DNA from 3 places in the Rossellomorea sp. RS05 genome. Region 1 is predicted to be linked to each of the others. Evidence: a T-box and tRNA genes for the amino acid it is inferred to sense, from the RefSeq annotation. Region 1 holds a T-box; the other regions hold tRNA genes.
The links. The T-box of region 1 lies ahead of thrS (threonine--tRNA ligase). A T-box ahead of a tRNA ligase gene usually reads a tRNA of that ligase, here a tRNA-Thr.

Region 1 (3,252 bases):
GTAGCGAAACCCGAATCCAATTGCCTGTGATAAGGCAATTGGATTCGGGTTTTTCATTTGTCCAATGATTCCATAGGTACCTGCGTTTGATCGGAAGACTCCTGAGGAAAGAGCAGCATGCAGGCCGAGTACGATCACGGATAACCCATCTCGCAAGGGAACGATGAGAAGCAGTAAGAACCTACATGGATTGCCTTCGTCATGAAATAATCCCTTTTCGTGTTGTCCAGACCTCCTTTGCAGGGTCCCGAAAACGTGCCCGACCCGGACGCGTCCTGTAAATTTATTCGCCCCCCACTTCTAAATTGGCCAGGCCCTCCATATACATAAAGCAGGGAAATGGCTTTAAGGAGGCGGGATCGATTGGTAGAATTGATTTTCAGACGAAAGGCTGATGCACTGCGATGTCAGAAGCATCTGTGCGCACCATCCTGGATAAAGGAAACGCAGATTCAAAGATGCAGCCACTATGCAATTTCGATAGAAGTGAAGACCGACCGTGATAGAATCAGTCTTGGAACAAGCCTGACGACCTTCATCATCAACGAGATGTGGAAGGGGTGGACGGAAGAGACCCTTAAAGCGGATTATTATTACAATGATCCGGAGGAAGTGGACCAGATCTGCGCCATCATTTCAGAAATGAGGAGCGGGGAACGACCGGAACTGACGGAATTCTTGACCGACTGGGATGAGAGTGGGCTCGTGTTGGGAGAAGTTCAGAACCTCCTCTGCCATCCGGCACCTGTCACGTTCGATTCCTTTGCGACATTCAGGTTGAAGAACCTCCATGATAAATGGAGGGAGATGCTCGGACTTGCCATTGATGAGTACAAGATGGAGCAGGAATATCAAGTGTTCATCCAGATGCTGAGGGAGTATCTCGCCATCAGGGGAGAGAGGACCGATACCATCCACTTGTATCCTTCGAGGACAGGCTTCCGTTTTTTCGATGGCCACTATACGGAAGTGACGAAGGAAGAGCTGATGAACGCCATCGATAAACGATTGTTCTTTCAGCACCCCCTGTATGTAGATTCCTCCACCATCGCTCCGTTGCTGTCGCTTGCACCGAAAAGCATTTTTGTATATGGAACGGAAGAGGAGAAAATCGTCACCACCCTGAGAAATATATTTGAAGACAGACTGGATATCCTTCCGGTCAGCTACTTCCCCGATCCGTGCATCCCCCTGGATCTTGCCAACGAATAAGATAGGATGGCGCCCTCTTGCTTTTCCGGACATAACCGATTATAATACCTACATACTAAGTGCATACAAACAGGTTATGATGAGGACAACAATCTTCCGGACGGGATTACAGAGAGGGAAGCCGAATGGCTGCAAGCTTCCTATCAGCAAGGATGAATTGACCACCTCTGAACTTCGATTGCGAACGGGGATATCCCCAGTAGTCATCGACGGCGAAACGTCGTTATCAAGACAATGAAGTCATTCCCGTGATGGGGATGAAAAGTTGGGTGGAACCGCGAGTGCAACCTCGTCCCTTCGTATATTTACGGAGAGACGGGGTTTTTTGTTTTTTATTCGGCCGATTCTTGGCCAATGATGAATCATAAAAGGAGTGATATGCTATGTCAGAAGTAGTGAAAATGCAGTTCCCTGATGGGAATGTGAAGGAGTTCCCAAAAGGGACAACAACAGAGGAAATCGCAGCCTCGATCTCACCAGGTCTGAAGAAAAAGGCATTGGCAGGGAAAGTGAATGGGAATCTGATTGATCTCCGGACAGGAATTGAAAGCGATGGAAGCATCGAAATCATCACTCCACCAGGTGAAGACGCCCTGGAAATCCTGCGCCACAGTACAGCCCACTTGATGGCTCAGGCGATCAAACGCCTGTATCCCGAAACGAAACTCGGCATCGGACCGGTCATCGAAGGTGGATTCTACTATGATGTCGATTCCGAGCATACCTTCACACCTGAAGATCTTCCTTTGATCGAAAAGGAAATGAAAAAGATCACCGGTGAAAACCTCGAGGTCATCCGTAAAGAGGTAAGCCGTGATGAAGCCCAGCGCATTTATGAGGAAGTCGGCGATGAATATAAGCTCGAGCTTCTTGAAGCCATCCCTGAAGGGGAGCAGGTATCCATCTACGAACAAGGCGAATTCTTCGACCTTTGCCGCGGGATCCACATCCCGTCGACCAACAAGATCAAGGAGTTCAAACTCCTCAGCATCGCAGGTGCCTACTGGCGCGGAAACAGCGACAACAAAATGCTGCAGCGGATCTATGGTACAGCTTTCTTCAAGAAAGAAGACCTGGAAGAGCATCTCCGCCTGCTTGAAGAAGCGAAGGAACGCGATCACCGTAAAATCGGGAAGGAACTGGATCTGTTCATGACGTCCCAAAAGGTCGGTCAGGGTCTGCCGATGTGGCTTCCGAAAGGGGCAACCGTCCGCCGCATCGTCGAACGTTATATCGTGGATAAAGAGGAGCGCCTGGGCTACAACCACGTGTATACTCCGGCACTCGCAAGCGTCGAGCTTTACAAAACAAGCGGTCACTGGGATCACTACCAGGAAGATATGTTCCCGATCATGGAGATGGACAACGAAGATCTTGTTCTCCGTCCGATGAACTGCCCACATCATATGATGATTTATAAAAATAGCATCCACAGCTACCGGGAGTTGCCGATCCGTATCGCGGAATTGGGTCTCATGCACCGCTATGAAATGTCCGGTGCCCTCTCTGGCCTCCAGCGTGTACGTGGCATGACGTTGAATGATGCCCATATCTTCGTCCGCCCGGATCAGATAAAGGATGAATTCAAGCGTGTGGTCCATCTTGTACAGGAAGTATATAAAGACTTCGATATCAACGAGTATTCCTTCCGCCTGTCTTACCGCGATCCGGAAGACAAAGAGAAATACTTCGATGACGACGAGATGTGGAACAAGGCTCAAGGCATGCTGAAAGAAGCCATGGATGAGCTGGAAATCGACTATTTCGAAGCAGAAGGGGAAGCGGCTTTCTACGGACCGAAGCTTGACGTTCAAGTGAAGACTGCCCTCGGCAAAGAAGAGACCCTTTCCACTGTCCAGTTGGACTTCCTTCTTCCGGAACGTTTCGATCTCACTTATGTGGGGGAAGACGGGAAGCAACATCGTCCGGTCGTTATCCACCGCGGTGTCGTCTCGACAATGGAACGCTTTGTGGCCTTCCTCATCGAAGAGTACAAAGGGGCATTCCCGACATGGCTCGCACCGACTCAGGTACAGGTCA
Region 2 (3,252 bases), on a different contig from region 1:
AAAGATGATCAGGTAGATAGGTCAGAGGTGGAAGTGTGGCGACACATGGAGCTGACTGATACTAATCGATCGAGGACTTAACCAAATGAAAAAGCGGAGGCGGCTCGTTCAGAGACGACAAGCATTTCTGAGCCAGCAGTTGACGGTGTTCCTTACCGTCGGCTGATGGATCCGAAATGACCTCGAGTCTCTAGCCGCCGGAGCTGGATTAATAGCGCAGGCGCATCGCGTCTCCCGGACTGGACGATACGCCGGTAATGATTGACTATCAACCCTTTATCTAGTTTTCAGGGAATAAGTATACATAAAGTATAAAAAAACCTTGAAATTACCGCGAAGATGCGGTATAATAATACTTGTCCTTTTGAAGGACGCACATAGTCTGGTGACATTGGCGAAGAGGTCACACCCGTTCCCATGCCGAACACGGAAGTTAAGCTCTTCAGCGCCGATGGTAGTTGGGGGATCTCCCCCTGCGAGAGTAGGACGTCGCCAGGCGGTACATTCCACAGTAGCTCAGTGGTAGAGCTATCGGCTGTTAACCGATCGGTCGCAGGTTCGAGTCCTGCCTGTGGAGCCATTATATGGAGAGCTGTCCGAGTGGCCGAAGGAGCACGATTGGAAATCGTGTAGGCGGTTTATAGCTGTCTCAAGGGTTCAAATCCCTTGCTCTCCGCCATATAAGGCCCGTTGGTCAAGCGGTTAAGACACCGCCCTTTCACGGCGGTAACACGGGTTCGAATCCCGTACGGGTCACCATTTTCAAACAGAAAGAATCAGTGGAGGATTAGCTCAGCTGGGAGAGCATCTGCCTTACAAGCAGAGGGTCGGCGGTTCGATCCCGTCATCCTCCACCATTGTTTTTTCACGAAGCGAAGCGTAGTGAAAATAACGTTCCATGCGTTCTTGAACTTAACAGGTTAAAGAATGGAATCAAACTTTTATTGTCGCGGGGTGGAGCAGTTCGGTAGCTCGTCGGGCTCATAACCCGAAGGTCGCAGGTTCAAATCCTGTCCCCGCAATACCGTTTTGATCCGAGAGGATTGGGATGTAGTGACATTGATAGCATATTTGCTATTAAAAGAACATTGATCTTTATTTTCGCTAATGCGAAAAAAAGTTGGTCCGGTAGTTCAGTTGGTTAGAATGCCTGCCTGTCACGCAGGAGGTCGCGGGTTCGAGTCCCGTCCGGACCGCCATTTTTCATTTTTAATAAAAATATGCAATGGCTCAGTAGCTCAGTTGGTAGAGCAATGGACTGAAAATCCATGTGTCGGCGGTTCGATTCCGTCCTGAGCCACCATTTTTTTGTGCCGGTGTAGCTCAACTGGTAGAGCAACTGACTTGTAATCAGTAGGTTGGGGGTTCAAGTCCTCTTGCCGGCACCACTGATTTTTTTAGCTGGAGGGGTAGCGAAGTGGCTAAACGCGGCGGACTGTAAATCCGCTCCTTCGGGTTCGGCAGTTCGAATCTGCCCCCCTCCACCATTTAGTACAGGGGCATAGTTTAACGGTAGAACGAAGGTCTCCAAAACCTTTGGTGCGGGTTCGATTCCTGCTGCCCCTGCCATGGCGATTGTGGCGAAGTGGTTAACGCACCGGATTGTGGTTCCGGCATTCGTGGGTTCGATTCCCATCAGTCGCCCCATATTTTTGTCACATTTTTCTCTGTGTGTCATATACTAACAGTGGGCTATAGCCAAGCGGTAAGGCATCGCACTTTGACTGCGACATGCGTTGGTTCGAATCCAGCTAGCCCAGTAGTGCGGAAGTAGTTCAGTGGTAGAACACCACCTTGCCAAGGTGGGGGTCGCGGGTTCGAATCCCGTCTTCCGCTCCATAGAAAAATGGCGGCATAGCCAAGTGGTAAGGCAGAGGTCTGCAAAACCTCTATCACCGGTTCAAATCCGGTTGCCGCCTCCATATTGTTTTTAGACGCTTGCCGGTGTGGCGGAATAGGCAGACGCGCACGACTCAAAATCGTGTTCCGTAAGGAGTGCCGGTTCGACCCCGGCCACCGGTACCATAAGCGGGTGTAGTTTAATGGTAAAACCTCAGCCTTCCAAGCTGATGTCGTGGGTTCGATTCCCATCACCCGCTCCATCTTACATATTCAGACTTCCAACAGATTTGTTGGAAGTCTTTTTTTGTAATGCAGGAGAGAATATCTGGAAACCCCATCCGTCTCCTTATATACTGGACATAACGTATAGATCATTAGGGGGAAAACGTATGAACATTCAATCTATCCAGTTGAGCAGCAACCCGCAATCGACGCTTACAGCTTATTTATTGGATACAACCAAGCGTATGAAAAACATTACCACCCGTCCTGCCGTTCTGATCCTGCCGGGAGGAGGGTATTACTATACATCCGACCGGGAGGCAGAGCCTGTAGCCATGGCATACTTGTCAGAAGGCTATCATGCATTCACCCTACGTTATTCGGTAGGAGAAGCCAAGAGGTTTGAAGATTCATTCAGGGATGCTGAGGAAGCTTTAGCTTATATCAGGAATCATGCCTCTGAATTAGGAGTGGATCCTGAGCGTATCGCGGTAGTCGGCTTTTCCGCTGGGGGGCATCTGGCCGCTTCGCTGGGTACCATGGGTACCTACAGACCGAGAGCCCTGATCCTTGGGTATCCTTGTATTCTTTCAAACCTTGAGGATGTGCTGGCATTCTCGGTGCCATCCCTCGAAGAGAAAGTTGATGGGAACACACCTCCTAGCTTTTTGTTTTCAACTTTTGAAGACCGGATTGTACCAGTTGAACATACGGTGGAATTCATAAGGGCCCTCACCCGTGCTGGCGTCCCCTTTGAATCTCATATTTTTCAGCATGGTGTACACGGACTTTCCCTAGGGAAGCCTTTGTCATCGGCTGGACAGCGTTCAATGGTAGACGATGATTTCTCACAGTGGTTCCAGCTCAGCATCTCCTGGCTCCACCGATTGATGGGAGACTTCCCCCTAGACCGTGAATAATAGATATAACTCACTCCCGCTTTACTCAGGCGGGGGTCTTTTTTTTGATCCCTAAAGAGGTCAATATCGTGCCCCATCCATGTCAACTCAGTTGACTATAAAAAGTAAGCGTTTACATTATAATGAAAAAAAGCGCGACCGAAGGGGGAGAAGAGATGGAACCAAAGATAGAGACGGGACCGGTCAGGCCAGAAGCACAGCTGAAGCCTGTTCCTAAAAAAGGACTTAAATGGAAGAACATATTGACCTATAGTGCCTTCGTGGGTCC
Region 3 (3,252 bases), on a different contig from region 1:
GTCACTACATCCCGATCCTCTCGGATCAACATGGTATTGCGGGGACAGGATTTGAACCTGCGACCTTCGGGTTATGAGCCCGACGAGCTACCGAACTGCTCCACCCCGCGACGATAAAAGATGAAAGGAAATATGGAGGAGGAAGGGGGATTCGAACCCCCGCGGGCTTTGACACCCCTGTCGGTTTTCAAGACCGATCCCTTCAGCCGGACTTGGGTATTCCTCCGTATGTATAAATGGACCCTGCAGGACTCGAACCTGCGACCGGACGGTTATGAGCCGTCTGCTCTAACCAACTGAGCTAAGGGTCCAAAGCATAACCGTATGTAAATAGCGGCGGAGGGGATCGAACCCCCGACCTCACGGGTATGAACCGTACGCTCTAGCCAGCTGAGCTACACCGCCATGATGAATAAACTATATGTTCGATCAAAGGATCGTTGGTGGAGCCTAGCGGGATCGAACCGCTGACCTCCTGCGTGCAAAGCAGGCGCTCTCCCAGCTGAGCTAAGGCCCCAAAGAAAGTGGTCGGGAAGACAGGATTCGAACCTGCGACCCCTTGGTCCCAAACCAAGTGCTCTACCAAGCTGAGCTACTTCCCGATATAATGGCGCGCCCGAGAGGAGTCGAACCCCTAACCTTTTGATCCGTAGTCAAACGCTCTATCCAATTGAGCTACGGGCGCACGTATTTATTATCCTGCATCAAGTGAATCCAATGAAGGATTGTAAACCTGTGCTTCTGTCGGTCCGCCAATGCGGCGAGGCAACAATAATGGAGCGGAAGACGGGATTCGAACCCGCGACCCCCACCTTGGCAAGGTGGTGTTCTACCACTGAACTACTTCCGCATATGGTGCGGGTGAAGGGACTTGAACCCCCACGCCTTGCGGCGCCAGATCCTAAGTCTGGTGCGTCTGCCAATTCCGCCACACCCGCATGATGCAAATGGTGAGCCATGAAGGATTCGAACCTTCGACCCTCTGATTAAAAGTCAGATGCTCTACCAACTGAGCTAATGGCTCGTTCTGTTTACTTTGTCCGAACCAATCGAACAAAAGTGGTGCCGGCAAGAGGACTTGAACCCCCAACCTACTGATTACAAGTCAGTTGCTCTACCAGTTGAGCTACACCGGCATGGTGTATAATCGTTCTTTTCGCTTCGCCTTAACATCTGCGCAAAGGTTAAGAACTTTATGGTAAGTTATTTTCACTCCGCTTGCGCTTCGTGAAAAAACTATGGTGGAGGATGACGGGATCGAACCGCCGACCCTCTGCTTGTAAGGCAGATGCTCTCCCAGCTGAGCTAATCCTCCAAATGGTGACCCATACGGGATTCGAACCCGTGTTACCGCCGTGAAAGGGCGGTGTCTTAACCGCTTGACCAATGGGCCGTTATGTATGCGTCTCTTAAGGACAAGAATTACTATATCATCTTATTTCGCAGAAGTCAACTTCTTTTCAAAATTATTTCGCCGAACGAGTTCGTTTTTCTCAGCCGGTTGACTGCTAGAAGATTAAGATACCACATATAGGAGTGTTTCCACAATATAAATGTGGTGGTTTTCTAAAAATAAAAAAGACAGCTACAAGAGCTGTACAAGTTTGTCTCCGTGATATCTGGATTTTTCCTGATATTTATTCAACAAACTGCTGTCGTGGGTCGTATCCAGACGGTAATTGAAGGTGAAGAACCAGAACTTATGCCATTCCCTTAAAAATGTACGAAGCATCGCGATCCCTCCTGGTTGGTTGATCTTGTTGCCTTTAGTTTATCAAAGGAATGTAAAGATTATGCTAAGGACGGGTTTGAATGATGTAAAGTTTAATGTGGCAACCATACTGCCCCGCCTTCACCGGGCAGCCCCCTTAGATTTCATTGGTTTCGATCAGCTCCCATACCTGCAGGACGCCGGCAGAATCTGTGATCCTATACGTTGTCTTGTAGCTTTTACGGGACACATCTCCAAACGAATCGTAGATATCGAAGGTCTCCTTTGTGGTGACAAGGTAATCGCTACCGTCTTCTTCTATACTAATAACCTTAAAATCAATGATATCCTCCTTTATATCATTTTCATAAAGATACGCAATAAAATCCCTGGACTCTGCGTAAGCTTCTCCATCGGGATGATGCATGTACTCGACTAGCCAAAAATCCCCCTCGTTCCTCGCATGTACACTCTCATACGTATAATCTTCTATAAAGCTGCGGGTATTTCCCTTCGTTTCTTCTGCTTCCAGAGCCTCTATAGCTTCCTGTTCTAAAGCTTCTTTCTCTGCTTCGCGAATGTCATCAAGCTCAGGATACTGAAACGTTAGGAAATTAGGTCCGGACGTTTGAATCTTCTGCGGGACAGACTTATAGGTTTTCCTTTATACTCGAACTCCCCTGTAGCTGTGACAGAACCATCGGTCGCAAATGGGCCGAGTGGCGTATCATGTGGAAGCTTTTCTTGCTTCTTTCCATTAATGAGTAGCACGCTGATTTCATCGTACTCATCGACATAGACATATCCCGCTCCAAAATCAATGCTCACCTCAAGTTCATTGTCATAGGCTTCATTGAAGGAAATATCTTGTTTTTCTTTAAAAATGGAATAGCTTCCGTCAAACGTTCCTGTGAGCGGCCGTTCCCCCGGCAGTACTCCTTTTATAACGTGATTTCCTTCACTGATCGTGGCCTTTTTCTAAAATTTCGTTCAGGCCAACACATCGTTTCTATCAATATGGTAGATAGAGGATCGATTCATAAAAAAAGATGATCCCCTCTTGGATGGGGAATCATCTTCTTCATGCATTTCATATCTATTGTTGGTCCGTATCGATCAGCTTATTGACCTGATAGCCATCATCTGTCGATATCACTTTGTAGATCGTATCAAACGTACTCTCATTCTCACTGCCGTCGGATTTCGTGATGCTGAAAGTGTCTTCGAGGTGAACAATGTAGGCATCGCCGTCCTCTTCGATATCACCAACGGTCACATCGATGACATCTTCTTTTGTACCGGCCTTAAACAGGTCCGCTGCGTACTGTTCAGCCTGTCCGTATGCTTCTCCGTCCGGGTCATGATATGCTGCGGCACCGGAGAAGTCTCCGGAGTTCCTGGCTTCTACGATTGCATAGGTGTAGTCTTCTATGAACTCCGTCAGTTCGGCATCCACATCAGGCTCCTCTTCTTCCTCGTCCCATGAGCTGTACCATGCAGCATCCTGCTCTTTGATGAGTTCAGGATAATCAAAATACAGA

Region 2: it has a tRNA-Thr gene. The T-box ahead of thrS (threonine--tRNA ligase) is inferred to sense a tRNA for this amino acid. The anticodon was not compared.
Region 3: it has a tRNA-Thr gene. The T-box ahead of thrS (threonine--tRNA ligase) is inferred to sense a tRNA for this amino acid. The anticodon was not compared.

What each region holds. Positions count from the first base shown of each region.
Region 1 is NZ_JBDKWY010000003.1:181,885-185,136, reverse strand. It holds gene ytxC (sporulation protein YtxC) at 364-1,212, shown strand; T-box leader at 1,280-1,512, shown strand; gene thrS (threonine--tRNA ligase) at 1,596-3,252, shown strand, end outside.
Region 2 is NZ_JBDKWY010000001.1:26-3,277, forward strand. It holds partial or broken rRNA gene ABJ225_RS00005 (23S ribosomal RNA) at 1-85, shown strand, start outside; rRNA gene rrf (5S ribosomal RNA) at 382-498, shown strand; tRNA gene ABJ225_RS00015 (tRNA-Asn) at 506-580, shown strand; tRNA gene ABJ225_RS00020 (tRNA-Ser) at 587-679, shown strand; tRNA gene ABJ225_RS00025 (tRNA-Glu) at 685-759, shown strand; tRNA gene ABJ225_RS00030 (tRNA-Val) at 782-857, shown strand; tRNA gene ABJ225_RS00035 (tRNA-Met) at 949-1,022, shown strand; tRNA gene ABJ225_RS00040 (tRNA-Asp) at 1,123-1,199, shown strand; tRNA gene ABJ225_RS00045 (tRNA-Phe) at 1,228-1,303, shown strand; tRNA gene ABJ225_RS00050 (tRNA-Thr) at 1,313-1,388, shown strand; tRNA gene ABJ225_RS00055 (tRNA-Tyr) at 1,404-1,487, shown strand; tRNA gene ABJ225_RS00060 (tRNA-Trp) at 1,496-1,569, shown strand; tRNA gene ABJ225_RS00065 (tRNA-His) at 1,572-1,647, shown strand; tRNA gene ABJ225_RS00070 (tRNA-Gln) at 1,689-1,760, shown strand; tRNA gene ABJ225_RS00075 (tRNA-Gly) at 1,765-1,839, shown strand; tRNA gene ABJ225_RS00080 (tRNA-Cys) at 1,849-1,922, shown strand; tRNA gene ABJ225_RS00085 (tRNA-Leu) at 1,941-2,025, shown strand; tRNA gene ABJ225_RS00090 (tRNA-Gly) at 2,029-2,102, shown strand; gene ABJ225_RS00095 (alpha/beta hydrolase) at 2,232-2,984, shown strand; gene ABJ225_RS00100 (carbohydrate ABC transporter permease) at 3,140-3,252, shown strand, end outside.
Region 3 is NZ_JBDKWY010000018.1:12,323-15,574, reverse strand. It holds tRNA gene ABJ225_RS22180 (tRNA-Met) at 37-110, opposite strand; tRNA gene ABJ225_RS22175 (tRNA-Ser) at 134-226, opposite strand; tRNA gene ABJ225_RS22170 (tRNA-Ile) at 238-311, opposite strand; tRNA gene ABJ225_RS22165 (tRNA-Met) at 332-405, opposite strand; tRNA gene ABJ225_RS22160 (tRNA-Ala) at 442-517, opposite strand; tRNA gene ABJ225_RS22155 (tRNA-Pro) at 526-602, opposite strand; tRNA gene ABJ225_RS22150 (tRNA-Arg) at 609-685, opposite strand; tRNA gene ABJ225_RS22145 (tRNA-Gly) at 776-850, opposite strand; tRNA gene ABJ225_RS22140 (tRNA-Leu) at 854-938, opposite strand; tRNA gene ABJ225_RS22135 (tRNA-Lys) at 949-1,024, opposite strand; tRNA gene ABJ225_RS22130 (tRNA-Thr) at 1,061-1,136, opposite strand; tRNA gene ABJ225_RS22125 (tRNA-Val) at 1,240-1,315, opposite strand; tRNA gene ABJ225_RS22120 (tRNA-Glu) at 1,319-1,393, opposite strand; gene ABJ225_RS22115 (hypothetical protein) at 1,586-1,732, opposite strand; gene ABJ225_RS22110 (TcaA NTF2-like domain-containing protein) at 1,869-2,204, opposite strand; gene ABJ225_RS22105 (TcaA 3rd/4th domain-containing protein) at 2,318-2,539, opposite strand; gene ABJ225_RS22100 (TcaA NTF2-like domain-containing protein) at 2,808-3,252, opposite strand, start outside.